3 regions of the Kribbella sp. NPDC006257 genome follow, and region 2 is predicted to be linked to each of the others. Evidence: riboswitches for the same ligand, from Rfam matches in the RefSeq annotation. Region 2 holds a riboswitch; each other region holds the start of a gene.
What was found. A riboswitch is a leader RNA that binds a small molecule or an ion and turns the genes downstream of it on or off. The one in region 2 is predicted to bind ZMP and ZTP.
Positions count from the first base shown of each region.

Region 1: another riboswitch for ZMP and ZTP. It lies ahead of ABZ004_RS05945 (glycine hydroxymethyltransferase); the one in region 2 lies ahead of ABZ004_RS11580 (bifunctional 5,10-methylenetetrahydrofolate dehydrogenase/5,10-methenyltetrahydrofolate cyclohydrolase).
Region 3: another riboswitch for ZMP and ZTP. It lies ahead of ABZ004_RS35700 (phosphoribosylaminoimidazolecarboxamide formyltransferase); the one in region 2 lies ahead of ABZ004_RS11580 (bifunctional 5,10-methylenetetrahydrofolate dehydrogenase/5,10-methenyltetrahydrofolate cyclohydrolase).

Region 1 covers NZ_JBEXSJ010000003.1:337,032-346,895, reverse strand. The annotation lists gene ABZ004_RS05975 (helix-turn-helix domain-containing protein) at 1-465, shown strand, start outside; gene ABZ004_RS05970 (MFS transporter) at 462-1,841, shown strand; gene ABZ004_RS05965 (glycoside hydrolase family 9 protein) at 1,925-3,820, shown strand; gene ABZ004_RS05960 (putative glycolipid-binding domain-containing protein) at 3,802-4,383, opposite strand; gene ABZ004_RS05955 (MarR family transcriptional regulator) at 4,502-4,975, opposite strand; gene ABZ004_RS05950 (DHA2 family efflux MFS transporter permease subunit) at 5,038-6,585, shown strand; gene ABZ004_RS05945 (glycine hydroxymethyltransferase) at 6,636-8,126, opposite strand; ZMP/ZTP riboswitch at 8,114-8,196, opposite strand; gene ABZ004_RS05940 (acyl-CoA dehydrogenase family protein) at 8,280-9,864, opposite strand, start outside.
Region 2 covers NZ_JBEXSJ010000007.1:227,203-237,066, forward strand. The annotation lists gene ABZ004_RS11545 (hypothetical protein) at 1-148, opposite strand, end outside; tRNA gene ABZ004_RS11550 (tRNA-Pro) at 198-270, opposite strand; gene der (ribosome biogenesis GTPase Der) at 354-1,736, opposite strand; gene ABZ004_RS11560 (lysophospholipid acyltransferase family protein) at 1,729-2,457, opposite strand; gene cmk ((d)CMP kinase) at 2,454-3,143, opposite strand; gene ABZ004_RS11570 (prephenate dehydrogenase) at 3,154-4,224, opposite strand; gene aroH (chorismate mutase) at 4,221-4,589, opposite strand; gene ABZ004_RS11580 (bifunctional 5,10-methylenetetrahydrofolate dehydrogenase/5,10-methenyltetrahydrofolate cyclohydrolase) at 4,679-5,518, opposite strand; ZMP/ZTP riboswitch at 5,549-5,641, opposite strand; gene ABZ004_RS11585 (class I SAM-dependent methyltransferase) at 5,647-6,387, opposite strand; gene ABZ004_RS11590 (NUDIX hydrolase) at 6,707-7,312, opposite strand; gene prcA (proteasome subunit alpha) at 7,309-8,187, opposite strand; gene prcB (proteasome subunit beta) at 8,236-9,075, opposite strand; gene ABZ004_RS11605 (ubiquitin-like protein Pup) at 9,084-9,293, opposite strand; gene dop (depupylase/deamidase Dop) at 9,352-9,864, opposite strand, start outside.
Region 3 covers NZ_JBEXSJ010000045.1:3,582-13,445, reverse strand. The annotation lists gene lepB (signal peptidase I) at 17-646, shown strand; gene lepB (signal peptidase I) at 643-1,410, shown strand; gene ABZ004_RS35710 (ribonuclease HII) at 1,507-2,205, shown strand; gene ABZ004_RS35705 (DUF2469 domain-containing protein) at 2,282-2,605, shown strand; gene ABZ004_RS35700 (phosphoribosylaminoimidazolecarboxamide formyltransferase) at 2,612-3,730, opposite strand; ZMP/ZTP riboswitch at 3,758-3,840, opposite strand; gene ABZ004_RS35695 (AraC family transcriptional regulator) at 3,851-4,588, opposite strand; gene ABZ004_RS35690 (FAD-dependent oxidoreductase) at 4,646-6,205, shown strand; gene ABZ004_RS35685 (cellulase family glycosylhydrolase) at 6,192-7,334, opposite strand; gene ABZ004_RS35680 (FAD-dependent oxidoreductase) at 7,351-8,967, opposite strand; gene ABZ004_RS35675 (extracellular solute-binding protein) at 9,113-9,864, shown strand, end outside.

The sequences.
Region 1 (9,864 bases), on a different contig from region 2:
GCGACCGCGTCCCGGCTGGCCGAGTCGACCGGCGAACTGGTCGGGAACATCAGTCACCACCTGAAAGTCCTGGCCGCGGCCGGGGTGATCGAGGAGGCGCCGGAGCTGGCCAAGAACCGGCGCGAACGATGGTGGCGGAGCGCGAAGGCGTCGTACTCGTGGTCGATCGCCGATGCCGGTGGTGAGCCGGCGGGGGAGTTGGTGGCGGCGACCGCGGAGGAGGCGAACCTGGGGCATCACACCGCGAAGGTGCGGCAATGGTTCGACCGGCGGACCGGGTACGACGAGGCGTGGGTGCGGGCGGCGTTCGCGACCGAGAGTTGGGTCACACTCACCCCGGAACGCCTCGCCGAACTCGGCTCCCGGATCAACGAACTCATCCAGGAGTACTACGAAACCCCCGACTCCGGCCCCGGCGCCCAATCCGCTTTCGTCTTCGCCCACGGCGTACCGGCCCGCCCATGAACGGGAAGGCGAACGCCGCCTCCGGTGGCGGAGTTGCGGCGGATGGGCCAGGCGGGGTTGAGGCAGGGGAGGCCGGCGGCGATCCCGCCGGCGCGGCGGTGGAACGGGTGGGGATGGCGGCGCCCGGTGGCGTGCAGGCCGAGGTCACGGCTGCGAGCGCGCCGGCGGATGCTGCCGTAGCCGATGCGGTGGTGTTTCCGCCGCTGGGGCGGGATCGGCGGGTGCAGGGTTGGATCTTCTCGTCGGCGGTGTCGCAGGTGGGAGACGTTGCCTGGTACGTCGGCCTGGCGTGGAGCGCTGCACAGGTGGCGTCGCCGGCCGGGGCTGGGTTGGTGATGGGGATCGGGGCGTTGCCGAAGGCGTTGACGCTGCTGTTCGGGGGTGCGTTGGCGGACCGGACGGATGCGCGCCGGGTGATGATCTTGGCGAACCTGGGGCGGATCGTCGTGTTGTCGCTGGCAGCGGCGTTTGTGGGGATGTGGGGTGTGTCGCTGCCCTTGCTGCTGGTGGTGGCAGTGTTGTTCGGGGCGGTGGATGCGATCTACGGTCCGGCGGCGGGGACGCTGCCGCGACGGATGGTTCAGCGCGATGACCTGGTGAAGCTCGCGGCGTGGAATCAGCTCGCCGCCCGGTTGGCTGTCTTCGTCGGGGCGCCGCTGGGTGGGTTGGTGGTCGCTCATGGCGGGCTGGGTTCGGTGATGATCGTGGATGCGGTGTCGTTCGCGGTGATCGCCCTCGGGTTGGCGTTTGTGGTGAAGCCGCGGTTGCCGCAGCCTGAGCCGTCGGGGAAGTCGGTGGTGGCGGACCTTCGGGAGGGCTTCGGCTATCTGCGCCGATCCGTTCAGGCGCGGACTCTGGTGATCGCGTTCTTCGGGCTGAACCTCTGCGTAGGCCCTGTGCTCGCCGTTGGGTTGGTGCAACGGACTCACGGATCCGGATGGGGCGCCGGGTCGCTGGGGTTGTTCCAGGCTTGCTCGGGAATCGCGGCCGCTGTCGGTGCCGTGCTGGCGATGCGCTGGAAGCCACGCAACCTCGCGAGAGCTGGCTTGCTGGTGTTGATCCTCCAGGCCGCCGGGTGTGCGGCGATCGGCGTGGTGCCGCGCGCGGGCGTCTTCGCGGCGATGGCGACGATCGGATTCACCGCGGGCCTGGCGTCGGCGCAACTGTCGGCCGCCTTCCAGCAGACGATCGAGCCCGCGTACCTGGGTCGCACGAGCAGCATCACGAGTCTGTCCGACGAGGCGCTCATGCCGGTCGCGATGACGGCCTTCGGCTTCCTGATCTCGGCGACGTCGGTCGGTGCGGCCTGCGTGGCGATCGGAGTGGCGTTCGCCGGTCTGATGCTGTGGTCGGCGGCGCGGCTCAAAACACCCTGATCTCTTGCCGGTCGCCGGTGGAGTAGTTAGCGTGTGCGGCACCAATAGGAAACTTTCTTAACGGTTGCCGGGAGGAAGCTGCGATGGGGTCGTTCCGCCGTGGTCTGGTTGGCACGCTGGTACTCGGGCTCACTTTGGCGCCGATCACGGCAGGCGCCCGCTCATCGACGGCTGAAGCCGGCACGGCGCGTGCCGACGCGCGTGCGCAGCTCAGCGGGCTCATCCGCGTCGATCAATTGGGGTACGTCGTGGACGGGCCGAAGTGGGCCTATCTCATGACCGCCACGCCTGCCAGCGGTACGGCGTACGCGGTCGTCAATCAGTGGGGTCGCACGGTGCTGACCGGTCGCGTCGGGAACGATGCGGGGTCCTGGAACGACACGTATCGGCGCGTGTACCGGCTCGATGTGTCGGCGCTGAAGCGACTCGGGACCTATCGGATCGTGTCGCCCGGTGTCGCGCCCGCTTCGGCGTCGTTCGAGATCGCGAGAGAGCGGTTGCTGACCGGCGCCAAGGACAAAGCCATCGGATTCTTCACCGAGCAGCGCGACGGTTCCCAGGTGATTCCGGGGCCGTTGGGACGGAAGCCGTCGCATCTATCGGATCGTGCTGCGCTGGTCTACGACACTCCGGTGTTCTTCGATCCGGACAGCGATCAAACGGTCGGCGAGTTGCGCCGTGTCGGTGGACCGGTCGACGTCGAGGGTGGCTGGTTCGACGCCGGCGACTACCTGAAGTTCACCCACATCGCGGCGTACTCGGAATCGTTGCTCTGGGCATCGGCTCGCGATGCCTCGGTCCCGGATCCCACGCTGCTGAAGGAAGCGCGGCACGGGCTCGACTGGCTCGACAAGATGTGGGACGAGAAATCCAGGACGCTCTACATCCAGGTCGGCGCCGGTGCCGGGAACGTCGAGGAGACGTTCATCGGCGATCACGACATCTGGCGGCTGCCCGAGGCCGACGACCACCTGCAGGACCCGCGTGAGCGCTTCCTGAAGAACCGCCCGGTGTTCCGCGCGGCCGCGCCCGGCAAGCCGATCAGCCCGAACCTGGCCGGCCGGACCGCCGCCGCCTTCGCCCTCGCAGCACAAGTAGAAGCCCGTACGTCGCCGTCGAAGGCGCGCCGCTATCTCCAGACCGCGGCCCAGATCTACGCAATGGCGCAGACGACCGGGGTACAGCAACTCGTCACTTCGTTGCCGTTCGCCTTCTATCCGGAAAGCGCTTGGCGAGACGACCTCGCTCTCGGGGCCGCCGAGATGGCACTGGCCGCGCAGAAGCTCCGGGATAGTCGCGCGAGCGGTTGGGTGCGTCAATCGGCTTACTGGGCAGGCGAATACCGCAAGCACGAGGCCGGCGGTGACACGCTGAACCTGTACGACGTGAGTGCTCTCGCCGAGGCTGATCTGATCCGCGCGGCCCGGGCTGATCATCGCGTTCGGGTGAATGTCGCCGCGTTGAAGAACGATCTCCGGGCGCAACTGGAGATCGGCGTCGCGCGGGCCACGAAGGATCCGTTCGGCGCCGGCGCGCAGTACGACAACTTCGACGCCGTCCCGCACTCGTTCGGGCTCGCGGCGACGGCACGGCTCTACCGGGCGGCGACGGGCGATCGCCGGTACGACGCGTTCGGCGTACAGCAGCTGAACTGGAACTTCGGCGCGAACCCGTGGGGCGTCTCGTTCATGATCGGCGTCGGCTCGAGCTACGAGCGCTGCCCGCATCACCAGATCGCGAACATCAAAGGCCGCGTTCTGACCGGCGCAGTCGTCAACGGGCCGAACTCCGAGGACCTCTTCACCGATGGTCTCGACGAGCTGCTCGACGGGATGAACGCCTGCCCGGCCGACGGTGTCGATCACAACTTGCCGTTCACCGGTCATGGTTCGCGCTATGTCGACGACGTCCGCTCCTGGCAAACCGCCGAACCGGCCGACGACTTCGCCGCGATCGCCGTCTACGCGCTGACGCGCTGAGCCAAGCCGGGGTAGCTGATGACGAGGCCCTCGGGGTCGAGCTCCAGGTCGGCCTGGAAATCGCTGTCGGTGCTCAGGTAGCGCACGAGTGACGAGTCGAGATGCTGGTAGCGCTGTGGGGAGAGGTGCACGGCAAGATCGGGGAGGGATACCCAGGCCATCAGGAAGTCGACGGTCCCTGGGTGGCGGTCGAGTTGATGGCGGCGTACCGGCATGAGGTTGGTGAGAGGGGAGTAGGCGAGATCGCAGTCGAGCGCGCCTTCGACCGTGGCCAGGTCGCCGCCAGGGGACGGCAGGTCGACGTCGCCTTCGACTGACGAGGTGGATTCCCAATGGCCGGCGCCGTCGGAGCGGAGGTCGAGTCGACGGACCCAGCCGTCACCGGTTGCCGTGAGCTGCAGGCGGCTGGTCAGCCACTGCGCTCCGGTTTCGAGTTTGTAGTCCACTCGGTAGGGCAACGGGTCGATGCCGAGTTGAGTCCCGGTCGCCGTCAGCCGGTCATCGCCCAACTCCACCTGAGCGACTTCCGCCCGCCACTCGTCGGTTCCTCTCCACATCACCATCATCCGCATGCTCCCTGTCTCGCTAACGCGCTTTCGCCCGGTGTCGCGATATAAGCCTGCCAGTGGGGGAGTATCGCGGTAGCGGGGCCTCGGAGCGACCCGGCGCCGGCGAGCAGGGTCAGCGGACTGGGTGGCCTTTTCGCCAGTTGGTGATCATTTGGTCGAGGTCTTCGTGGATGAAGTTGAAGAACTCGGCGGCTTCGGCCAGGCGTCGGCCGATGGGGGTGTCGTGGCCGAACAGGTCGGCGCCGGCGCGCGTACTGGCTTCCCATTCGCCGAGCGCGTTGTTGCGGCGTTCGAGGATGGCGGCGAAAACATCGTCGCGGATCCGGTAGTGGTCCTTGCGGGATCCGGGGAGTCGTTCCCGCGAGATGAAGCCGACCTGGATCAACTGCCGGACAGCGCCGGAGACCGCGGGCTGGCTGATCCGCAGCGCCTCGGCGAGCTCGGAGGCGGTCATCGTCCCGGTCGGGCTCACCAGCATCCGGCCCATCACCCGGGCGGACATCGACGGCACACCACTGTTCGCCAGCACACCCGCGAAGCGCTCCACGAACTGGCTGACCTCTTCAGGTGACGGGTCCGATGACATGTCAACACACTACCGGAATCTGATGTATCGCAAGTATTACAAACTTCTGATAATTTCGATTCATGACCCTCTCTTCACAAGCCGGGCCCGCCACGCTCACCGGCGGCCGGCGGTTCGGCGTACTGATCGCGCTCTGCCTCGCGACCCTCGTGCTCGGTCTGGACACCACCGTGCTGAACGTCGCACTGCCCACGCTGGCGGGCGACCTCGACGCCTCCACCAGCCAACTGCAATGGATGGCGAACTCGTACAACTTGGTGCTGGCCGCGCTGCTGCTTCCGGCCGGCTTGCTCGGCGACCGCTATGGGCGGCGCCTGATCATGGTGATCGCGCTGACCCTGTTCGGCGCGGCGTCGCTGGCCTGCGGGCTGGCGGACTCCGCGACCGCACTCATCGCCTCCCGGGCGGCGCTCGGGATCGGGGCGGCGATGATCGTCCCGGTCGCGCTCTCGCTGATCACGGTGCTGTTCCGGACCAAAGAGGAGCGGAAGAAGGCGCTCGGCTTCTTCGTCGTTGCCAACAGCATCGGAATGCCGCTCGGTCCCATCGTCGGCGGGCTGCTGCTCGACCACGCCGGCTGGCACTGGATCTTCCTGATGAACGTCCCGATCGCGGTGATCGCGGCACTCGCGGTTCGGCTGCTGATTCCTGAGTCTCGCAGCGCCGATCGGCCGGGCATCGACTGGCTCGGGATCGCGCTCTCCAGTGCCGGTCTGGCGGCTCTCGTGTACGGCGTGACGAAGGCCGGCGAGAAGTCCTGGACGGACAGCACCACGTTGATCTTCCTGGCCATCGCGGTCGTGCTCCTCGGCACGTTCGTCGCGTGGCAACGGCGTCCTTCCGGGACGCTGATCGAGCTCGGGCTGTTCCGGGAGAAGGTGTTCACCGGGAGCGCGGTGCTGATGACGGTGTCGGTGTTCGCGATCTTCGGCCTGCTGTTCACGATTCCGCAGTACTTCCAGGGCATCAATGGGTCTGACGCTCTGCACACCGGACTGAAGCTGCTTCCCTTCATCGGCGGTATGGCGGTCGGCGCGAAGCTGGCCCAACCGGTCGAGACGAAGGCCGGCACGCGAGCGCTGGTGATGATCGGGTTCCTGGTGATGGCGATCGGGTTCGCGCTGGGTGCCTTCACCGCGCTCGACACGGGCTACGGGTACACGACGGTCTGGCTCGTGGTGGTCGGGCTCGGCCTCGGCTGCTCGATGCCGCAGGCAATGAACGCGGGCCTCGGCGTCCTCGACCCCGATCGGGCCGGTACCGGATCGGCCATGCTGCAAGCGTTTCGGCAGATCGGCGGCACCGTCGGAGTCGCCGTCCTCGGCACCGTGCTGAACTCCGTCTATCGGTCCGGCGTCGACACGGACGGGTTGCCGGCGCAGGCCGCGGAGGCGGTCGAGAAGGGCGTCGGTCCGGGTCTCGCGGTCGCAGCCAAGACAGGTTCTGCGGAGTTGCTAGCGTCCGTGCGCGATGCGTTCATGACCAGCTTTAACGCGACCATGTGGGTATCGGCCGGCATCGGCATCGCCGGCGCAGTACTGGCCGCCCTGCTGATGCCGAAGCGGGCGGCGAAGGCGTCCGACGATGCGCTGATGGGCATCTCGGAGTGAGAAACAGCAGCGCCCGCACTTTCGGCGTACGGGCGCTGCTGTCGTGTGGATCAGTTGAGGTCGAGGCCTGGGTAGAGGGGGTGCTTGTCGAGCAGTTCGGCTGAGGCGGCGCGGACCTTGTCGGCTACGCCGTCGGCGAGGATGTACTTCGCCTTCGACGGGGCGCCGGCCGATGTGGTGGTCGGGGTGACGCTGGAGAGCACGTCGACCATCAGTTCGGCGACCTTGTCGAACTCGTCGAGACCGAAGCCGCGGGTGGTGAGCGCCGGCGTACCGATCCGGACGCCGGAGGTGTACCAGGCGCCGTTCGGGTCGCGGGGGACCGCGTTGCGGTTGGTCACGATGCCGGCGTCGAGCAGCGCCGACTCGGCCTGCCGGCCGGTGATCCCGTACGACGAGACGTCGAGCAGCACCAGGTGGTTCTCGGTGCCGTCCGTGACGAGCTTGACGCCCCGCTTCATCAGGCCCTCGGCCAGACCGACCGCGTTGTCCGCGACGTTCTGCGCGTAGGTCTTGAACTCCGGCTGGCGGGCCTCGGCGAGAGCGACCGCCTTCGCGGCCATCGTCTGGCTGAGCGGGCCGCCGAGCACCATCGGGCAACCGCGGTCGACCGCGTCGGCGTACTCCGGCTGGCAGAGCACCATGCCGCCGCGCGGGCCGCGGAGCGACTTGTGCGTGGTGGTCGTGGTGACGTGCGCGTGCGGGACCGGGTCGAAGTCGCCGGTGAAGACCTTGCCCGCGACCAGCCCGGCGAAGTGCGCCATGTCGACCATCAGGGTCGCGCCGACCTCGTCGGCGATCTCGCGCATCTTGGCGAAGTCGACCTTGCGCGGGTACGCCGAGTAGCCGGCGATCAGGATCAGCGGCTTGAACTCCCGGGCGGTCGCGGCGACCTTGTCGTAGTCGAGCAGCCCGGTCTCCGGGTCGGTGCCGTACGAGCTCTGGTGGAACATCTTGCCGGAGATGTTCGGCCGGAAGCCGTGCGTCAGGTGACCGCCGGCGTCCAGCGACATGCCGAGCATCTTCTGGTCGCCGAGCGCCTTGCGGAGCTTGGTCCAGTCCTCGTCGGACAGGTCGTTGACGTGCTTGGCGCTCGCCTCCGCCAGTGCCGGTGACTCGATCCGCTGGGCCAGGATCGCCCAGAAGGCGACCAGGTTCGCGTCGATGCCGGAGTGCGGCTGGACATAGGCGTGCGGCGCGTCGAAGAGTGCCTTCGCGTGGTCCGCGGCGGCCTGCTCGACGGTGTCGACGTTCTGGCAGCCGGCGTAGAAGCGGTGCCCGATGGTGCCCTCGGCGTACTTGTCGGACAGCCAGTTGCCCATCGTCAGCAGCGTCGCCGGGGAGGCGTAGTTCTCGCTCGCGATCAGCTTCAGCGAGGACCGCTGGTCGGCCAGCTCGGCCTTGATCGCACCGGCGATGGTGGGTTCCACCGCGCCGATCACCGCAAGTGCGTTGTTGTACGCGGCCGACGCGGCAGCGGCGTCGAAGGGTTGAGTCATCTTCGTCTCTCTCCTGAGGTTGCACTCGGTCGCGGCACCCAGGCGCACGGTGCCGGCGTCTTTTCGCTCCCCGGTGGTCGATCCCACCTCAGCGCCAGTCGCGACGCGGTAACCCTAGCGTGTGTGCGGGCTGAGGTCTTCGCTTGCGTCCGAACGGTCGTGGGTCAGGACCCTCACTTCTTCGGACGCAAGGGATCAGAGGATGCGGTCGAGGATGGGGGTGAAGGGGGTGGTGCGGGGGAGGGTGCCGAAGACGCCGCCCCAGTCGCCGGCGAGGCGGGACGCTACGAAGGCGTCTGCCACCTCGGGCGTGGAGTGACGGACCAGGAGGGATGCCTGGAGGCAGACGGCCATGCGGGCGGCCAGACGACGTGCGCCGGCTTCGGCGTTCTCCAGGTCGGAGAGCTCTTCCAGCACATCGGTTACCGCGCTGTCCAGGCGATGGTCGGCGCCCCGAGCAGCGCCGACTTCGGTGAGCCAGGCCTCGAGGGATTCGGGGCGGCGGAGCGCCCGTAGTACGTCCAAGGCGTTAACTGTGCCGGAGCCTTCCCAGATCGAGTTCAGGGGCGACTCGCGGAACAGCAGCGGCAGCCCGGACTCCTCGACATAGCCATTACCGCCCAGGCACTCGAGCGCTTCCGCGACCGTGAACGACGTGCGCTTGCAGACCCAGAACTTCGCCAGCGGCAGCGCGATCCGCCGGAACGCCTTGGCCTGCTCGTCATCCGCATCGACAGCGGCGGCGAGCCGCATCGAGAGAGCGGTTGCTGCCTCGCTCTCGAGCGCGAGATCGGCGAGCACGTTCTGCATCGCGGGTTTGTCCCGCAGCAGCCCACCAAAGGCACTCCGGTACGACGTATGCCAGGTCGCCTCCACGAGCGCCCGCCGCATCAGCGCCGCCGATCCGACCACGCAGTCGAGCCGGGTCGCCGCGACCATCTCGATGATCGTCCGGACCCCGGCCCCCCCGTCGCCGAGCAGGTAGCCGATCGTGTTGTGGAACTCGACTTCGCTCGACGCGTTCGACCGGTTGCCGAGCTTGTCCTTGAGCCGCTGCAGGGCAAACGTGTTCCGGTTGCCATCGGCAAGCACGCGCGGTACGACGAAACAGCTCAAGCCCTCCGGCGCCTGCGCGAGCACGAGGAACACGTCGACCTGCGGCGCGGAACAGAACCACTTGTGCCCGTTGAGCAGATACTCGCCGGTCCCCGAAGACGTAGCCGTGGTCAGATTCGCCCGGACGTCCGAGCCGCCCTGCTTCTCGGTCATCCCCATCCCGGCCAGCACACCCGCCTTCTCGGCGGACCTCAGCCGGCGCGGGTCGTACGTCGTACTGGCAAGTCCCGGGACCCATTCGGCAGCAAGAGCAGGATCGGCTTTGAGAGCCGGTACTGCGGCGTAGGTCATCGAGATCGGGCAGCCGTGGCCGGGTTCGACCTGGGACCACACGTAGAAGCCGGCCGCTCTCGTCAGGTGCGGTGCGGGCTTATCGCTGGTCCACGGCGCCGCTTGAAGACCGAAGCCGACGGCCTTCTCCATTAGCCAGTGCCACGACGGGTGGAACTCGACCTCGTCGATGCGGTTCCCGTAGCGGTCGTGCGTACGCAGTACGGGGGAGTTCTGGTTCGCCGGGAGAGCGTGGGAGAGCGCTTCCTGGGTGCCCGCGAGTTCGCCGATCGCGGTCAGCCCGGGATCGTCCGCGAGGTCGGCGTACGGACGCAGAGCGTCACCGAGACCGGTGTCGGCCGTGAAGAAGTTCACCCCGTGCATTGGGGGAGCC
Region 2 (9,864 bases):
CTGTGTGGCGTTTGATGGTTCTCACCACGCTCGCGGAGGTGTCCTTCAACCCCAAGGCTCGAGCGGCTGCACGCCAGGACCGGCTGCCCTCGATCGCCTCTCGCAACTGGGCGTCGGTCCAGCCGCGCTTGTCCCCGATCGCGTTCATGAGGGGAGACTAAAGAGGAGCACCGACATTGTCGGTGCTCCTCTTTCGGTCGGGCTGCCGAGACTTGAACTCGGGATCTCTAGTCCCCCAGACTAGCGCCTTACCAACTAGGCCACAGCCCGAAAACCCACTCCTGTAGCAGCGAGCGAGTAAACCTTACCCCATCCGACGGGGTGCTTCTTACCGGGTTCCCACGACTTCTGAGTTAGCTCTTCGGCTTCTTCACCCGCGGGCGGATTTGGACGTGGACGGGGCTGCCTACGAAGCCGAAGTCTTCTCGGAGGCGGCGTTCGATGAAGCGTTGGTACGACGGTTCGAAGGCGCCTGAGGTGAAGATCGCGAACGTCGGCGGCATCGTGGTGGCCTGGGTGCCGAACAGGATCTTCGGCTGCTTGCCGGAGCGGACCGGGTGCGGGTGCGCCGCCACGAGCCGGCCGAGGAACGCGTTCAGCTGGCCGGTCGGGACGCGCGTCTGCCAGCCGTCCAGCGCTGCCTCGATGGCGGGCACCAGCTTCTCCATGTGCCGCCCGGTCATCGCGGAGATGTTCACCCGCGGCGCCCAGCGGAACTGCACCAGGTCGCGGTCGATCTCCTTCTCCAGGTAGTACCGGCGGTCCTCGTCAACCAGGTCCCACTTGTTGTAGGCGATCACGAGCGCCTTGCCGGTCTCCTCGACCGTGTTCATGATCCGGATGTCCTGCTCGGTCATCGGCTCGGACGCGTCGACCACGACTACGACGACCTCAGCCCGCTCGATCGCGCTGTTGGTGCGCAGGCTGGCGTAGTACTCGTGGCCCTGGACGTTCTTCACCTTGCGTCGGATGCCGGCGGTGTCGATGAAGCGCCACTGCTTCTTGCCGAGCACGATCAGCTCGTCGACCGGGTCGACCGTCGTACCGGAGACGTCGCTGACGACTACGCGGTCCTCCTTGGCCACCTTGTTCAGCAGCGAGGACTTGCCCACGTTCGGCTTGCCGACGATCGCTACCCGGCGCGGTCCGCCGATCTCGGCGTCGCGCTCGGCCGGTGCGTCCGGCAGGGCAGCCAGTACTGCGTCCAGCATGTCCCCGGTGCCGCGCCCGTGCATCGCGGAGATCGGGAACGGTTCACCGATCCCGAGGCTCCACAGGTTCATCGCCTCGGCCTCGACCCGCTGGTCGTCCACCTTGTTGGCCGCGAGCACGACCGGCTTGCCCGACTTCCGCAGTACGCGGACGACCGCTTCGTCGGAGTCGGTGATCCCGACGGTCGCGTCCACCACGAAGATCACGGCGTCCGCGAGACTGATCGCCACCTCGGCCTGCGCTGCGACCAGGGCCGCGAAGCCGACCGCGTCCGGGTCCCAGCCGCCGGTGTCGACGAGCGTGAAGCCGCGGCCGGCCCAGTTGGCGTCGTACGAGACGCGGTCCCGGGTGACCCCCGGAGTGTCCTCGACCACCGCTTCCCGGCGGCCGATGATCCGGTTCACCAGCGTCGACTTGCCGACGTTGGGCCGGCCGACGATCGCGACCACGGGCAGCGGGCCGGTGTCCTCGCGCTCGTGGGTCGGCTCCGCGGCGAACTCGTAGCCGGTGGGCAGGTCACTCATCAGGATCCTTCTGGTCTGGCATCCCCGGAAGCGGGTTGCCGGTGGCTGCGACGGCCGCCTGCACATGGGCCCGCAGCACGTCGCCGATCTGGTCGGCAATCACGCGTAAATCCGAGTGCCTCCTCGGAAATGGTACGCGCTCGACGGTGAAAGGTTCGCCATACACCACATCCAGCCGGGTTCCGCGGGGCGGAAAGCGCTCCACGTCACCGCCCGGCTGCCTGGTCCCGAGCAGCGCGACCGGCAGGATCGGCGTACCGGTCACGGCGGCCAGGTAGGCGACCCCGGTCCGCATCCGTCGGAAGTCCCCCGGTCCCCGCCTGCCCTCCGGATAGATGGTGAGCACCCGGTCGGCCCGCAGCACCTGGATCGCGCGGCGGATCGCCAATACGTCGTACGCGGACCGGTCGATCGGGATCTGGCCGACCCGGACCAGCACCTTGCCCTGCAACCCGGTGAAGGCCTCGATCTTGCCGAGCTGGTGCACCATCCGGGGTGCGATCGCGCCCAGCAGCGGGCCGTCGAGGAGACCGAGGTGGTTCGGTGCCATCAACACCGGGCCGGTGCGCGGGAACAGGTCCTCGCGGTGCACGGTCAGGTCGTAGCGCCGGCGGAAGTACTGGCGGACCACCAGCCGCAGCGGCACGCCGAGCCGGTACGGCAAAGGGGCCAGGTCGTCGGTCCGCGGCAGCTCCCGGTGGCCGGTGAGCTCGGCGGTCATGACTCCCGGTCGCGAGGGGCGGCCTCGGCCTCTTTCGCCAGACGGCAGATCACTTCGATGACCTCCTCCAGTGACAGGTGAGTGGAATCGACGGTGACGGCCCCGTCGGAGGCCACCAGGAACTGGGCGACGGTCGAGTCGTCGGCATCCCGCCGGACGATCTGGTCCCGCAACTGCTCGGCGGATACCGCACCCTCGGTCAGCTCGGCCTTGCGGCGGGCCATCCGGGCTTCCTGGTCGGCGGTGAGGACCACCTTCAGCTCGGCCTCGGGAGCGACCACGGTCGCGATGTCGCGGCCCTCCACGACGATCCCGCCGGTCGGCTGAGCAGCCGCGATGATCGCCCGCTGCCGGGCGATCAGCTCAGCCCGTACGGCGAGGTTGGTGGCGGCTACTTTGCTCACGCTCTCGCTGATCCGTGGATCCCGGATCGCCTCGGTGATGTCCGTCCCGTCGGCTCCGACGGTCTGGTGCTGCGGGTCCGTAGACATCGCCAGCTGCAGCTCGCGGGCCCGGTTCGCGGCCGCGTCCTGATCGGCGGGGTCGATCCCGTGCTCCAGCACCGACCAGGTCACCGCGCGGTACATCGCACCGGTGTCGAGGTACTGCAGTCCCAACCTGGTGGCGACCCCGCGGGCCGTGCTCGATTTACCGGAACCGCTCGGGCCGTCGACAGCGATGATCATGGGCCAGAGGTTACCGGTGTACGGCCCAGCCCCGCTCGGTCAGTACCCGCACCAGCTGGTCCACCGAGTCCGGCTTGACGTCCAGCTCGACCTCACCGACCGGGCGACCGGGGCTGTGGTCGATCCGCAGGTCCTCGACGTTCGCGCCCGAGGCGGCCGCGTCGTTGAACAGCCGGGCCAGCTGGCCGGGCCGGTCGGGGATCGTGACGAGCACCGGCACCAGCTCGATGTGCGGGGCGCCGTGCTTGCCGGGCACCCGGACCGCGCCGGAGACGCCGCGGTTCAGCACCGCGGTCACCTCGTCGGCCGCCTCTTCCTTGCCCAGGGCAATGAGTAGCCGGTCGAGTTCGTCCCGGATCCCTTCCAGCAGGCCGCTCAGGGCCGGTGAGTTGGCCGAGACGATCTGGGTCCACAGGCCGGGATCGCTGGCCGCGATCCGGGTGACGTCGCGAACGCCCTGGCCGGACAGCTCCAGGTGGGCGGCCGGCGCGTCGACCAGCGTGCCGGCCGCGAGCGACGACATCAGCTGCGGCAGGTGCGAGACGCGGGCGACGGCCAGGTCGTGGTCCTCGACGGACAGCTCGACCGTGCGCGCACCGGCTGCCTCGGCGAGCCGGCGTACGAGCTCGACGGCTTCGGTCGAGCTGGTCTCGTGCGGAGTGACGGCCCAGGTTGCGCCGTCGAACAGGTCCGCCCTGCCTGCGAGCGGGCCATTGCGTTCCGATCCGGCCATCGGGTGGCTGCCGACGTACCGGGTGAGGTCCTCGGCCGAACTGAGCGCCCGGGCCTCGGTGAGCGGCTTCGACTTCACGCTGGCCGCGTCGGTGACGATCGCGTCGCTCTGCTTCAGCTGCTCGGCCACCACCGCGCCGACGTGATCCGGCGGTACGGCGACGACGACGAGCTGCGGCTCGATCTGGACCAGCCGCGAGCCGGCCCCGATCCGCTCCGCCATCAGGGCGTTGTCGGGATCGGCGTCGACCAGCTCCACGACGACGCCGAGCCGCCCGAGCGCCAGGCCGATCGACGTACCGATCAGTCCGGTGCCGACGATCCGGACCGGTCCGCGCAGCTCGGTCACTGAGCACCCGTCAGGTCGGGGCGAAGCTTGACGGCGCCGTGCAGGTAGACATGCTGGATCTTCTCCCGCGAACGCGGCGACTCCGCGTGCACCATCATCCGGACCACCCGCGGCAGCGCGTGCGGTACGTCGATCTCCTGCATGCACATCAGCGGTACGTCGGTGAGCCCGATCTGCCGGCCGGCCACCGCGGGAAACTCCGACCGCAGATCCGGGGTGACCGTGAACAGGATGCTGATCAGGTCCGCGGACTCCAGGTCGTTGGCCTGCAGCACCGCCCGGACCAGCTCGGCGGACCGCTCGAGCAGGTGCTCGCGCTCGTCCTTCTCGAGCTGGGTGGCTCCCCGGATCGCCCGTACCGCCACAGTGCCTGCCTCCTAGTTCGCCACTTACTTGCTCACGTCAACCCTAACCATTTCGCCGTAGCGGCGCCCAGCTGTCTCGCATTCTGCCCCTACGACTGCCGTTCCGCAGCGTCGACGGTCTGCTCCAGCAGCAGCGAGATGGTCATCGGGCCGACCCCGCCGGGCACCGGGGTGATCAGGCTCGCCACCTCGGCGGCCTCCTCGAAGTGCACGTCCCCGACGTTGCCTTCGTTGTATCCGGCATCGATCACCACTGCACCGGGCTTGAGCCAGTCGCCCCGGACGAAGTTCGCCTTGCCGACGGCGGCGACCACGATGTCGGCGGTCCGCACGATGTCGGCCAGGCCGCGGGTCTTCGAGTGCGTGTAGGTGACGGTCGCGTTCGATGCCAGCAGCAACATTCCGACCGGCTTGCCGAGGATCGGGCTGCGTCCGATGACGACGGCGTGGGCGCCTTCCAGCGGGACGTCGTACGCCTCGAGCAGCCGGAGGATGCCGCCCGGCGTACAGGACCGGAAGCCCGGTTCGCCGAACGCCATCGCGGCGAACGCATGCATGGTGACGCCGTCGACGTCCTTCTCGGGGTTGATCGCCTCGAACGCGGCGCGCTCGTCGATCTGGGCCGGCACCGGGTGCTGCAGCAGGATCCCGTGCACGGACGGGTCCTCGGAGAGCTTGGTCAGCTCGGCGACGAGCTCCTCGGTGGTGGTCTCCGCGGGCAGTACGACGCTGCGCGAGCCGATGCCGGCCTTCTTGCTCCGGTTCTGCTTCATCCGGACGTACGTCGCCGAGGCCGGGTCGTCGCCGACCAGGACGGTCGCCAGGCAGGGCTGGACGCCGGTCTCGTCCTGCAGCTTCTTGGCTCGCTCGGCCGCTCTGGCCACCATCTCGGCGGCGAGGTCGGTACCGATCATCAGCTGGGCAGTCATACACGCGCTCCTTCGGGCGTCGACGAACAGGTCGGTCACCCAGGCGCGCGGCTTCGGCCGGAGGTCCTCCGGCGGACCGCTCCCCGGTGGTGATCCACCCGAACGCCAGTCGCGATCCGCCGCCTACTTTAGTCGACCGGCTTCGTGGCCCGGAAAACGAACAGCCGGGAGGTGTCGGTCAACGGCTCGGTTTGCCAACCGGCGTGGATGGTGATGTCGGTGAGGCCGGCCTTTTCCAGAGCGGTGGTGAGGCGTTCCGCAGTACGGAAGTACAGGGTGGTGATGGAAACCGCATCGCTGCCGTCCTCGAAGACGTTGTGTGCTTCGAAGACGACCCTGCCTTCATCGACCTCGAGGACGTCCATCCACTCGATCAGGCGGCCGACGGGAGTGTCGCGCTCGCCGTACGTCGCGTCGCGGCCCCACTGTTCCCAGGCGCGCGCGGCCGGGTTGCGGCTCTCGAAGCTGAAGACGCCGCCTGGCTTGAGGGCTCCGGCGACCGAGGTGAGCACCCCTGGCAGGTCGTCGTTGCTGATGTGCATCATCGTGTTGCCGGAACTGATGACGAGCCCGGCGTCGCCGCTCTGCTCGATCGCACTCGCGTCGCCGTCGATCCAGGTGACGGCCTCCGCGCCCGGCTGCTTCCGCGCGTAGTCCAGCATCGTCTTGCTCGGGTCGACCCCGATCACCTCACGACCTTCTTTTGCGAAGCTTCTGGTCAGCAGCCCGGTGCCGCAGCCAAGGTCCACGATCTTGGTCGCCTTGAGTTCGTCGGCCAGCGCGCGGAAGTACGCGTGATCGATGCCATCCGGGTTGTCGAGGTCGTAGAGGCCGACCAACCGCTCATCGCCGTACGGGTCATCAGTCATTTGCTGAACGCTAGCGCCGGCCCACGTCCGCCGCGACAAATTTTCGCCAGCCCGGACACCAACCCAGAGATCCGGTCAACAACCCGGCCGCCCGGACAGGCACCCGGAGGTTCAGGAGGGGTTATTTCCTGACCGGACCCCCGACCAGGTGTTCGGGAGGGGAATTTCCTGACCGGACCCCCGACCCGGGTGTCAGACCCTCCACACCAGGACGTCGGGGGTCGGGGCAATGTTCGGGAGGTTCGGACATGCTGTCGGGGGTTGGAGAGGGGTATTTGGTGACCGGACGGCCGGGTGGGTGGGTGTTCGAGGTTGCGGATTAGAGGAGGCCGGCGTGGTCCATTGCCACGTACGCCGCGTCGGTGCCGGTCATGGCTCCTGGTTTGCGGAGTTCTGCGCGGAGCTCGTCGACGGTGAGTTCTACCGGGACGCAGTCTTCGGTCTCGTCGAGGTTTTGCTTGCCGTCGGGTCGGCAGCCGCGGGCGATCGCGACGTATTTGCGGAAGACCGATGACGAGCTGGCCCACAACCAGCTGACGATCTCGATGGATTCGCAGGTGTAGCCGGTCTCTTCCTCCAGCTCCCGGCGGCCGCCGTCGGCCGGCTCCTCCCCCGGATCCACCAGCCCGCCCGGCAGGTTCGTCACCACCTGATCCGGGCCGGCACGGAACATCCGGACGGTGACGATCCGGCCCTCCGGAGTCAACGGCAGTACGGTCACCCCGGATGCGAAGCCGGAGTTCAGCTCCGGCCCGAAAACATCCCAGTCGACCTCACGCCCGTCCGGCAACCGATAGCGCCTGCGTTTGACGGTCAGAAATCCGTCGTACGCCGGTTTCTCGCCGATCAGCTCCCACGGCAACGGATCAGCAGGCCGAGCTGCCGGGGAAGATGATTCCCCGGCAGCCGCAGATTCAGCCGTCATAGCGGGTTGCTGGTGTCCGGGTCTTCTGGTGGTGCGATCGGGGTGTCGTCCTCGACGGGCGGTGCTACCGGGGCGTCGTCGGCTCCGTCCGTGGTGGCGCTTTCGTAGTTGCCGCCGTTGACCGACTCCGGCGTCTCGGTGTGCGCGCCCGGTTCGGTGGTCGGCGAGGTGTCCGGCCTGGACTCGGACAGGATCCGGGCCAGCGTCTCCTCGGAGATCCGCTTGAACTTGCGCACCTGCGAGCGGGTCCGGTCCAGCACGGCGACCTCGAGCTGGTCCGGCTCGAGCTGCCGGGTCTCGGTGCCGTCGTGGCCGAGGGCATCGACCGCGAGCCGGAGCGCGCCCGCGAGCGAGATCCCCTCGGCGTAGTGCTCACCGATGTAGTCCGCGACCTGCTCGGCCGGTCCACCCATCACGGCGTACCCGCGGACGTCCGCGATCGAGCCGTCGTAGGTGAGCCGGTAGATCTGGTCCGCGGCGGGCGTGTTGCCGATCTCCGCGACCAGGATCTCCACCTCGAGCGGCTTCTCGCCACCGGAGGAGAAGATCGCACCGAGCGTCTGCGCGTACGCGTTCGCCAGTGCCCGGCCGGTCACGTCCCGCCGGTCGTAGGAGTACCCGCGCATGTCGGCCAGCCGGACGCCGGCGATCCGCAGGTTCTCGAACTCGTTGTACCGCCCGACCGCGGCGAACGCCATCCGGTCGTAGATCTCGGCCACCTTGTGCAGGGCGGGTGACCGGTTCTCCGCCACGAACAGGATGCCGTCGGCGTACTGCAGTGCGATCGCGCTGCGGCCCTTGGCGATGCCCTTCCGGGCGAAGTCCGCCCGGTCCCGCATCAGCTGTTCGGGAGAGACGTAAAAGGGAACGCTCATGAAAGTCCTTGTCGTCGAAGCGCGGGCGGGCTCAGGTCAGCGAGACCATCAGGTCAGCGAGGAGGCCGGGCCGTCGGGCCGCTCGTGCCGGGCGGCCCAGACGGCGTCGACGATCGACGCCACCTCGTCCTCCGGCAGGCGCCGGTAGCCGTCGGCCGTGACCACGCCGATCACCGGGAAGATCCGGCGCAGCATGTCCGGCCCGCCGGTCGCCGAGTCGTCGTCCGCCGCGTCGATCAGGGACTGGACCGCGACCGTCGCGCACTCCGACTCGGACAGGTCCGGCCGGTAGAGCTTCTTCAGCGCGCCCCGGGCGAACAGCGAGCCCGAGCCGACGCTGTGGAACGAATGCTCCTCGTACCGGCCGCCGGTGGCGTCGTAGGAGAAGATCCGGCCGCCCTTGATGTCCTCGTCGTAGCCCGCGAACAGCGGCACCACGGCCAGGCCCTGCATCGCCATCGCCAGGTTGCCCCGGATCAGCGCGCTGAGCCGGTTCGCCTTGCCGTCCAGGCTGAGCGTGGTGCCCTCGAGCTTCTCGTAGTGCTCCAGCTCGACCTGGAAGAGCCGGACCATCTCTATCCCGAATCCGGCCGAGCCCGCGAACGCGACCGCGGAGTACTCGTCGGCGGGGAAGACCTTCTCGATGTCACGCTGGGCGATGATGTTGCCCATCGTGGCCCGCCGGTCGCCGGCCATCAGCACGCCACCGGGGAAGGTGGCCGAGACGATCGTCGTACCGTGCGGGACGTCGGCGGAGAAATCTGCCGACCCCAGGGAGCGTCGTCCGGGCAACAGGTCGGGCGCGTGCCCGGCGATGAAGTCCATGAAGGACGAGCCACCTGGGACCAGGAAGGCTTCCGGCAACCGGCCGGAGGCATCGAATGTCATCTAGCGGTTCACTCCCCACCCTTTTGAACGAACCCGCGGACGAACTCTTCCGCGTTCTCCTCCAGCACCTCGTCGATCTCGTCGAGGATCGAGTCCACGTCGTCGTCGAGCCGTTCCTTGCGCTCGGCGGCATCCTCGGTCGACTTGACCTCGGTGACCTCTTCCTCGGTCGTCGAACGCTTCGGCTGCTTGTGCTGCTGCCCGCCGTCCTTCGCCATGGCACACACCTCCTAGAACCGCAGTGGAAAGCCGCCCAACCGACTCTCTATAGCGACCCTACCCGGCGGCACCCCCAGTAATGGTGCGAACCAGGTCACTCGCGGTGTCGCACTGGTCAAGTAAGGCCCCAACATGGGCTTTGGTACCGCGCAACGGGTCCAAAGTAGGGATGCGCTGCAACGATTCCTTGCCCGGCAGATCGAAGATCACCGAGTCCCAGGACGCGGCCGCCACCTGACCGGCGTACTGCTGCATGCAGCGGCCGCGGAAGTAGGCGCGGGTGTCCGTCGGCGGGTGTGAGACGGCCATCCGGATCTCCTCGTCGGTGACGAGGCGCTGCATCCGGCCGGCCTTCACCAGCTTGTAGTACAGGCCCTTGTCCGGTCGCAGATCGGCGTACTGGAGGTCGACCAGGTGCAGCTTGGAGTCGTCCCAGTCCAGGCCGTCGCGATCGCGGTAGGACTGCAGCAGTTTCAGCTTGGCGACCCAGTCGAGCTGGTCGGCCAGCTTCATCGGGTCGGTGGCCAGCTGGTCCAGGACGTTCTCCCAGCGTTGCAGGACGTCCTTGGT
Region 3 (9,864 bases), on a different contig from region 2:
GAGCCTGCTCGTCGAGATGACCACCGTGACGGTGCTCGCACTCGTCATCACGGTGGTGCTGCGGCTGTTCGTCGCCGAGGCCTTCTACGTGCCCTCGGAGTCGATGTACGACACGCTGACGACGAACGACCGGATCCTGGCCGAGAAGGTCAGCTATCTGCATCGCGACGTCGACCGCGGCGACATCATCGTCTTCAAGGACCCCGGCCACTGGCTGAACGAGGAGCAGAAGCCGCCCGGCACGATCCGGCAGATCGGCGAGTTCGTCGGCATCCTGCCGCGCAGCGGCGAGGGTCACCTGGTCAAACGGGTGATCGGCGTCGGCGGCGACCGGGTGATCTGCTGTGACCGGTCCGGCCGGATCATGGTGAACAAGATCCCGCTCGACGAGCAGGAGTACCTGCTGAAGGGTGCCAAGCCCTCCCTGCAGCCCTTCGACGTGGTCGTCCCGCCCGGCCATCTGTGGGTGATGGGCGACAACCGGGCCGAATCGGCCGACTCCCGCGCCCATATGGGTGGCCCCGGTGGAGGATTCGTTCCGGTCGAAAACGTGGTTGGCCGGGCCTGTTGCGTAATCTGGCCGTCTGACCGGATGACGATGCTGCGTCCTCCGGAAACCTTCAAGAAGCCGGGGCTGAAGAAGTGACTGAGACACCGACTGCGACGAAAGAGAAATCACCCCACCGCTCCGGGCTCGCGGCAGCTGCCCGCGAGTTCGTGCTGATCGTGGTCGGTGCTCTCATCGTCTCGTCGATCCTGCGGGCCTTCGTCGGCCAGATGTTCATCATTCCGAGCGAGTCGATGCAGAACACCCTGCTGGTCGGCGACCGGGTGGTGGTCGAGAAGCTGACCGACGTCCAGCGCGGCGACGTGGTCGTGTTCGAGGATCCGGGCGGCTGGCTGGGCCAGGAGGAGAGCGGCCAGAAGCGCGGCTCGATCGGGCGGTTCTTCGAGGTCGTCGGCCTGCTACCGGACTCCAGTCACGGACACCTGATCAAGCGCCTGATCGGGATGCCGGGCGACAAGGTCGCCTGCTGCGACTCCAAGGGCCGGCTGCTGGTGAACGGCAAGCCGCTGGACGAGACCAGCTACCTGTACCCCGGTGACGCGCCCTCGGCGATGGAGTTCCAGGTCACCGTGCCGGCCGGCCGCGTCTTCGTGATGGGCGACCACCGGTCCGAGTCCGGCGACTCCCGGGTGCACCTGAGCGACACCGGCCCCGACGGTGGCTCCCCGGGCGACGCCGCCTTCGTCCCGCTGGACAAGGTCACCGGACGGGCGATCCTGGTGGTGTGGCCGGCCAACAGATTCGCCAAACTCGGGATCCCGGACACCTTCAAGGACATCCCGGCCGCGGCCGCCCCGCCGCCGGACAAGCCCTCGATCTCCCTCACCCCACCGCCCAAGTAACGGAGCCCCCGTGACCGAGCCGAACCCGCTGGGTCCCGTGACCACCCCCACCTTGTACTGCGATCTTCTGGCCCAGCAGAGTCCGAGGGGGCGCGGATGAGCGCTTTGCCGCGGGGGAGCACGATTCGGCGGGACGCCGGGCTGTACGGGTACGAGCGTGCCCTGCGCCGGGTCGGGCTCGACCCGATCGCCGGCGTCGACGAGGCGGGCCGCGGACCGTGCGCGGGCCCGCTGGTCGCCGCCGCGGTGATCCTGCCGGACGGCAAACGAGGCCAGATCCCCGAACTGGCCGACTCCAAGCTGCTCACCGCGAAGGCCCGCGACCGCTGCTACGAGCAGATCCGCGAGCGCGCGCTGGCCTGGTCGGTGGTTTCGATCGAGGCGGCCGAATGCGACCGGCTGGGCATGCACGTCGCGAACGTGGAGGCGCTGCGCCGCGCCCTCTTCCGGCTCGACGAGCGCCCGTCGTACGTGCTGACCGACGGCTTCGGCGTCGACGGTCTCGGCGTCCCGGGACTGGCGATCTGGAAGGGCGATCGGGTGGCGGCGTGCATCGCGGCCGCCTCGGTGATCGCCAAGGTGACCCGCGACCGGATCATGCAGCACTGGCACGAGGTGTATCCGCAGTACGACTTCGCGGTACACAAGGGCTATTGCACCCCCGAACACCAGGCGGCACTGGACGAATACGGCCCGTGTCCACAACATCGACGGCGGTTCGAGAATGTCCGCCGCAGTCTGCGGCCCGATATGGGACAGAATGTGACCAGTCCCACCGGAGTGGAGAGCCGATGAGCGAGCGCAGCGAGCGAACAGACAACAGAGCTGCCAATGCACTCATGCCTGGGCCGAGCGTTAGCGAGGCGCAGGTATGAGTGCCGATGATCTTGAGAAGTACGAAACCGATATGGAGCTTCAGCTCTATCGGGAGTACAAGGACGTCGTCGGGATCTTCAAGTACGTCGTGGAGACCGAGCGGCGCTTCTATCTGTGCAACGCGGTGGACCTGAAGGTCCGCACCGAAGGCGGTGACGTGTACTTCGAGGTGACCATGGCCGACGCCTGGGTCTGGGACGTCTACCGCTCGGCCCGCTTCGTCAAGAACGCGAAGGTCGTCACCTTCCGCGACGTCAACATCGAGGAACTCGCCAAGTCCGACCTGGAAGTCCCCAAAGACTCCGACTTCGGCCGCTGACCTTTCTCAGTGGTGGAACAACCTGACGCCGGTGCGGGTGAGCGTGATCCCGTACTCGGAACAGGCCTTCGCCACCTCGTCCGACCTGATCGACCCACCCGGCTCAGCGATGGACCGTACGCCGTGCCGCTGCGCGTGATCCACGTTGTCCCGGAAGGGCAACGCCCCGTCGGACACGAACGCCACCCCATCGAGCCTCACGATCCACTCCGCGCGCTCCGCACTCGTCAACTCCTGCGCCGGCTCAGCTAGCGCCTGATCGAACCGCTCCCGCTCGTACGCCGTCAGGTCGCCCTCGCACCACCGCACCTGCCAGTTGATCCGCTCCTGACGCCTGACCTCGTCCCGGAACGTCAGACCGCTGACCTTCGGATGACGCCTGAGCCACCAGATATCAGCCTTCGCCCCTGCCAGCCGTGTGCAATCAACCCGCGATTGCTGCCCCGCCCCGATTCCGATCGTCATCCCGTCGCGCACATAGCAAACCGAGTTGGACTGCGTATACCGAGCCACCACCATCCCCAACCGCAAGTCCTCCCCAGCCACCGCCGGCCCGACTGCCTCCTCGGGCCTCTCCTGGGTCAGGCGTACGCCGTACACCTCCCGCATCTCTTCCCGCGGCGGCACGAAATCCTGATCAGCCTCCATCACCAGGAACCGCCCGTTCTTCTTCCGACTGAGCCGCTCAACCGTCCCCGCCTCGAACCCCGGTGCGACGATCCCGTCACTCACCAACCCGCCCAGCACCTCAGCCAGCTCCAGATCGACCGGCCGCGACACAGCCACAAAGTCCCCGTACGACGACTTCGGATCCGCATCCCTCGCCCGCAGATACGCACTCGTCAGCTCACCAACCCCACCGCCCCGCACCCCGTACAGCCCAGCCGCGACCTCATCAAGGTCCCCCGCGACCGCAGCCCCAGCAGGCGACACATGGTTGAACGACGCGGCCGCCACCCTCCCCAGACCGAGGCTCGCCTCCCGCACCAACTGCCATCCGTTCAACGCATCCAGCACGTTGATGTACGACGGCTCCCCATTGACCACCCGAACCGGCCAATCACCAGCCACCACTGGCTCAGCCGTCGCCGCCTGCCCCGGATTGATCCCGTACCGCAGCTCCACCACACGCCTCCTCAGTCACGTTCCCTGAGAAAGCGCCCAGGCGGTCGACGCTCACACCCAACTTGCCGCTCCCCGGTGGTTCTCCACCCTCGCCAGTCGCGGACTCTCAGCTACACCATCTCAGACACGGTTGGTGTTGCGGTGGTGGGACGGGGGATAGCCGGTGTGGTGGGTGAAGAGGCGGCTGAGGTAGAAGGCGCTTCGGTAGCCGGAGCGTTCGGCGATGCTCTGAAGGGTGGCGTCGGTCTCGGTCAGGAGTTCGCGGGCCTTCTGGAGACGGAGGTTCCGCAGGTAGGCGACCGGGGTGATGCCCTGGACGGCCTTGAAGCGTCGGGAGAGCTGCGCGGGGCTGATGCCGAGGCCCGCGGCCAGGTCGGCGAGGGAGAGATCCGGCGAGGCGAAGTGTTCGAGCAGGTATGCCGTGGCGCGCCGGACCAGTTCGTCGCCGGGAGCATCTCGGTGGGCGCGCAGCATCATCAAGATGAGGTCGGTGACGACGTGTGCGGCCACCAGGTCGGCGTGCCCCTCGGCACAGTCGAGCATCGCCAGGTCGGCGCGGAGCCGACCGACGTCAGGAAGCCGGGTGCAGCCGGCCGGCGGTTCGAGCTCGGTGCTGAACCGCGCGTGGAAGAACGACATCGGCCTCAGCATCCGGCGCTGCAGCGTTCCACCCGGCGGACAGACGACGACGTCGCCGAATCCCGCGACTCCTGAACTCCCGCCCGACACCTCGAAGGCGAACGCTCCGGTGCGTGGCAGCAGTAGACACCAGGTGTCGTAGCTGTCGACCGCGAGGCTGAACTGCGCCCGGCGTGCCAGCAGGTAGCCGCCCATCGTCAGCATGGAAAGAAAGTACATGCCGATGCTCAGTATCGCTATGGGCAGGAAGATCAGCGAAGCTGGACAGTACATGGCATGACGACAACGGCTGATGTCTGTGTGTACGGAGGTACGGCCGCGGGGTGTGTCGCCGCGATGACGGCGTACCAGGAGGGCGCGTCCGTCGTCCTCGTCGAGCCCGGGAGCCGGCTCGGCGGCATGCTCGGTGCGGGCATCAAACCGCACCAGGATGCCCCGATCCCGGCCGCGGTGGGCGGGCTGACCAGCGACGCGGTGTTCGGCTTCGGCGACCAGCCGCACGAGGTGATGCGGGCGTTCCACCGGTGGATCGCGAGTACGGACATCGAGGTGATCTTCGAGCGCCGCGTCCGTTCGGTCACCCGGGAAGGTAACCGCATCGCGTCGATCCAGCTGGAGACCTCGCAGCCGGACAGGTGGGGCGTGCCGTTGCCCGCCTCGGAGTCCGCCGCCGACGGCGAGGTCCGGGCAGCCGTCTTCATCGACGCGTCGTACGAAGGCGATCTGATGGCACGGGCCGACGTCCCCTATCGCATCGGGCGCGAGTCGCAGGAGACCTTCGGTGAAGAGCTCGCCGGCGTCCGGCCGGTCACCAACTGGACACCGATCGACCCGTACGTCGTACCGGGTGACAGCACCAGTGGTCTGCTCCCGCTGCTCGATCCCGATCACGGCCTCCCGGTCGGAGCCGCCGACGGCTACACGCAGGCCTACAACTACCGCTTCTACGTCACCACCGACCCGGCCCGCCGCGCTCCGCTCACCCCGCCCGGCGACTATTCCCCCGACCAGTACGAACTGGTACGCCGGTACGTCGCACACCTCTCGAACGACCTAGAAGCACTCCGAGGCATTTTTCCCGGCTGGATCAACTCCGGCGAATACAACTACCAGCGCGCATCCCTGATCACGAACGCTCCGCTGGGTGTCAGCCGCGAATACCAGGACGGCAACTGGGACGATCGCTCGAGAATCTGGCGGGCGCATATCGACTACCTGCGCGGCCTGCACCATTTCCTGTCGACTGATCCCGCTGTACCGGAGGAGTTTCGCGCCGAGACGGCCGCCTACGGTCTCGATGCGAGTGTCTTCCCCGACACCGACGGGTGGCCTCCGCAGCTCTATGTGCGGGTGACCCGCCGGCTCGAGGGGAGCTACACCGTGACGCACGCCGACGTGATCAACCAGACCGACCCCGGCGACAGCATCGGCCTGGCCCTGTTCGGCGTCGACGTCTATCCGGTACGGCGAATCCCGCATCGCGACCCTGCGACCGGCGAACTCGGGGTGGCCACCGAGGGGGACATGTTCATCGGCGGCCACCTGGGAACCGGGGAGCCGTATCCGGTCCCTTACCGGGCGGTCGTCCCGCAGCAGACGGACTGCGGCAATCTCCTCGTCCCGGTCTGCCTCTCGGCGAGCCACATCGGCTATGCCGCCACCCGGATGGAGCCCGTCTTCTGTGTCCTGGCCGAGTCCGCCGCGGTCGCCGCTGTGCAGGCGCTGCGGGCACAGACCCACGTACAGGCTGTCGACATCGCCAAGCTGCAAAGCCGAATCGTCGAACGCGGCCAAGTGATCGCCTGGGAATCTGAGGAGAGCGTCACTCCCCGGTAGCCAGGATGATGCGTGGCGGGCCGCCGGCGACCCAGTCGCTTGTCCACCGGTCGGCGAAGTCGAGGTCCGCGATGGCGTCCCGGGAGAGGACGATCTGAGCTACGTCCGGTGCAGTGGGCCGGGTACGCCGGAGGTCGGCGATCGTCTCGGCGAAACGCCGGCCGACCGGCTTGACGCGATTGTGGACATCGAGCAGGCCCAGGTCGTACTCGATCGAGTTGAAGCCGGCGTGGTCCGGGCGGATGTCGTGCGACGCCCACCAGGACAGCCCGGCCACTCCGGGCACCGACAGCGCCTCGCGGATCAGCTGCTCGGCCGCATTCTCGACGGCGACCCTGGCGATCCATTGAGGGGCGACGCCGATCTCCTGCACCCAGATCGGCCGTGGCTGCGACTGATAGGCGGCAGCGACCCGCGCCAGGTAGGCGCCGATCGTCCAGGAGACGTCGTTGTCCTCACCGAAGCGGCCGAGGAAGCCGCTGAAGTACGGCCAGGCGTGGACGGTCGTCAGATCGAGTTCGTTGGCGAGCAGCGGCCGGCCGAAACCGGGCTTCGCGGTCATCCAGGGTTGGTGATCCGCACCGAGGACGACCGGCAGGTCGGGTGCCGCCGACCGGACCGCCGCGATCATGGACCGCGCCCAGGCGTCGAGGTCCGCTCCGGTGACCGGCTCGGGCTCGGAACCGGCCAGCATGTTGGGTTCGTTCCCGAGGTCCACGCCCGCGCCCGCGGGATGTCCGGCGACGACTTCGGCGACGGCGCCGAGCAGCGTCCTGGCCGCGGAGATCGCCAGCGGATCGGTGAAGACGTTGCGGTCGTGCATCCAGGCGGGACGGAAGACCCAGCCGCTGAGGAATCCGTTCAGCACGGTGACCCAGACGTCCAGTCCGGCGGCGTCGGCCCGGTCCAGCACGGTGGACAGCCGGGCCATCGCCGTCGCCGAGACCGAGGTCGGGAACGGCTGGAACACCGGCCACAGGCACTGGATCCGGACATGGTCGCAACCGAGTGCCGCGATCGCGGCGAGGTCGTCCGCGATCGACGCCTCGTCGAAATCCAGCCAGGCGTTCCACCACTGCTCGCGGGGAACGTAGTTCACGCCGAAAGCGGGCGAATCCGGGTTGTTCACGTCGTCTCCTGACGGGTCAGTTCGTGGCCGGCTGCCAGTTGGCCGGGTGGGTGCGGATCTCGTCGGACCAGGCCAGCGGGATGCCGAGCGGGCCCGACAACACCGCGCGGAAATCTTCCAGCCGGCGCGCATTGTTGCGGATCTCCCGCGGCGGCCGGTTGGTGGCCAGCGCCTGAGCGGCGAGCGCACCGGCAGCCTCGCCGATGCTCCACTCGACCGGGTGCAGCCGGTAACAGCCGTTGGTGATGTGGGTGGTGCCGAGGTTCTTGTTCGCGGGCAGCAGGTTGTCGACCCGGACCGGGATCAACGCGCCCAGCGGGATCTGGAACGGAAAGCTGTCGACGTCGACATAAGTCCGTCCGGCGGTACTCGGATGCAGGTCGATCCGGTACGACCCGATGCCGACGCTGTCGGGGAAGACCTCTGAGCCCGCGTCCTCACCACGCGCCTCGACACCGACGTGTTGTTCCAGCACCGTGAACTCGGCTTGGATGCGGCGTGATTCCCGGATGTACACGGCCTTTGCCAGGCCGTCGGAGGTGTCGACGACGTCGGGTCGCAGGCGAAGTCCGGGATAGCCGGTGCCGCCATCCGGGCGCGGAGCTTCGGTCTGCATCCAGTACAGGAACGACAGTGAGAGATCCCGTGCTCCCGCCAGCGCGCGCTGAGTCGTCGCCGCATCCACCCCGAGGAGAGGCAGCTCCCAGTAGTCGATCTGCGGCCAGTTGACGAGGGTGACGTCTGAACGGATGAGCTCTCCCGCGAACTGACTCCGGGCCAGGATCCGCCGGTAGTGCCAATGATCGAGCACGAAGGCGGCGTCCGGATCGCCGTCGAAGATCCGGCGCTCCCTGGGCCTCAGCCCGACAGGGTCGACGTCCACCCAGGAAAGCTGTGGCCCTGGCCAGAACGGCGCCACGGTGGTCCGCCAATGGTCGTAGCCGGCCGGCCGATCGATGACGTGGTCCTCGCCGTCGCGGTGCTCGAGCGGGAAACACCAGCTGACTGCCTGCTGGTCGAGCGGATCAGCCTGCACGGGTGCGTGTGGCTCACCGGTCTGATTGTTGCCTTCAGCCCCGATGACGTGCTCGACCCCGGCCAGCTCGACCACGTCACCGAGCTCGGTGGCGTCGATGACGTAGTCGGCCGAGACGGTGACTTCGAGCCCGTCGGTCAGTCGCCGGAACGTCACCGCCTCGATCCGGTCGCCGGTCGTGGTGGCCACGACGGGCCGATGCTCCAGCAGGGTCGTCACCAGACCGGCTGAGCGGTACGGCGCCAGCAGTTCGTCGATCACCGCCACGGCCACCCGCGGCTCGTGGCAGAGCCGGCTGACGAAGCCGAGACCGGGATTCAGCACCGGATTCCTGGCCGGCTCCGGGCGCAGCGGGTAGTTGCGGCGGTAGTAGTCCCGGATCCGGTTGCGTAGGTCGCGATAGCTCGGCGATGCGTACTGCGACTCGATCCACGGATGCTCGTCCGGTGGCACGGCCTGCGCCGTGAGTTGCCCGCCGAGCCAGTCGGTCTCCTCGGTCAGCACCACTCGGTGGCCCAGCCGCGCCGCTGTCAGGGCGGCGGCGATCCCGCCGAGGCCGCCACCGACGACGAGCACCGGGCAGTCCTGCTCGTACATGGATGTCCTTTCCCCACCGGCGGTCGGTCCGGCCGGCGGACCGGATTCTGCGCCGCAGAAACTGAACTCTAGCTTTTGCGAAAGCGCTTGCGCTACTCTGCGAAACGATCGGTGCGACGATCGCCATCCCCGCTGAGGAGTTCCGATGACCACAACCGCAATCCGTTCCACCGCAGCGCTCTCCGCCTCCCTCACGCTGCTGGCAGGGCTGGTGGCCTGCTCCAGCGCACCGTCCACGGCCGGTGATTCCGGTGCCGGGGGCCAGGTGACGATCACCGTCGGTGACCGGCCTAGCAGCGCCGATCCGACCAACCGGGCGCAGTTCGACAAGAAGGTGGCCGACTTCCAGCAGGCCAACCCCGACATCAAGCTGAACCCGGTCGAGACCATCTGGGACGCCACCACGTTCCAGGCGCAGGCGGCCGGCGGTCAGTTGCCCGACGTACTGAGCGTGCCGTTCACCGAGCCGCAGGGAATGATCGCCCGCAAGCAGGTCGCCGACCTGACCAAAGCGGTGAAGGACGACGGGCTGCTGGCCGAGCTCAACCCGAACGTGCTGAAGATCGGCCAGGACCAGGCCGGTAACGTGTACGCGATCCCGACCGCGGCGTACTCGATCGGATTGATCTACAACCGCGACCTGTTCAGCAAGGCCGGCCTCGATCCGGACAAACCGCCGGCGACCTGGGACGAGGTCCGCGCGGACGCCAAGCAGATCGCGGCGAAGACCGGTCAGGCCGGCTACGGGCAGATGACCACCACCAACACCGGTGGCTGGATGTTCACCACCCAGACCTACGCGTTCGGCGGCACGATCGAGAACGCCGAGGGAACCAAGGCGACCTTCGACGACGCGCCGTCGCGGGCCGCGCTGCAGGCGCTGCACGACATGAAGTG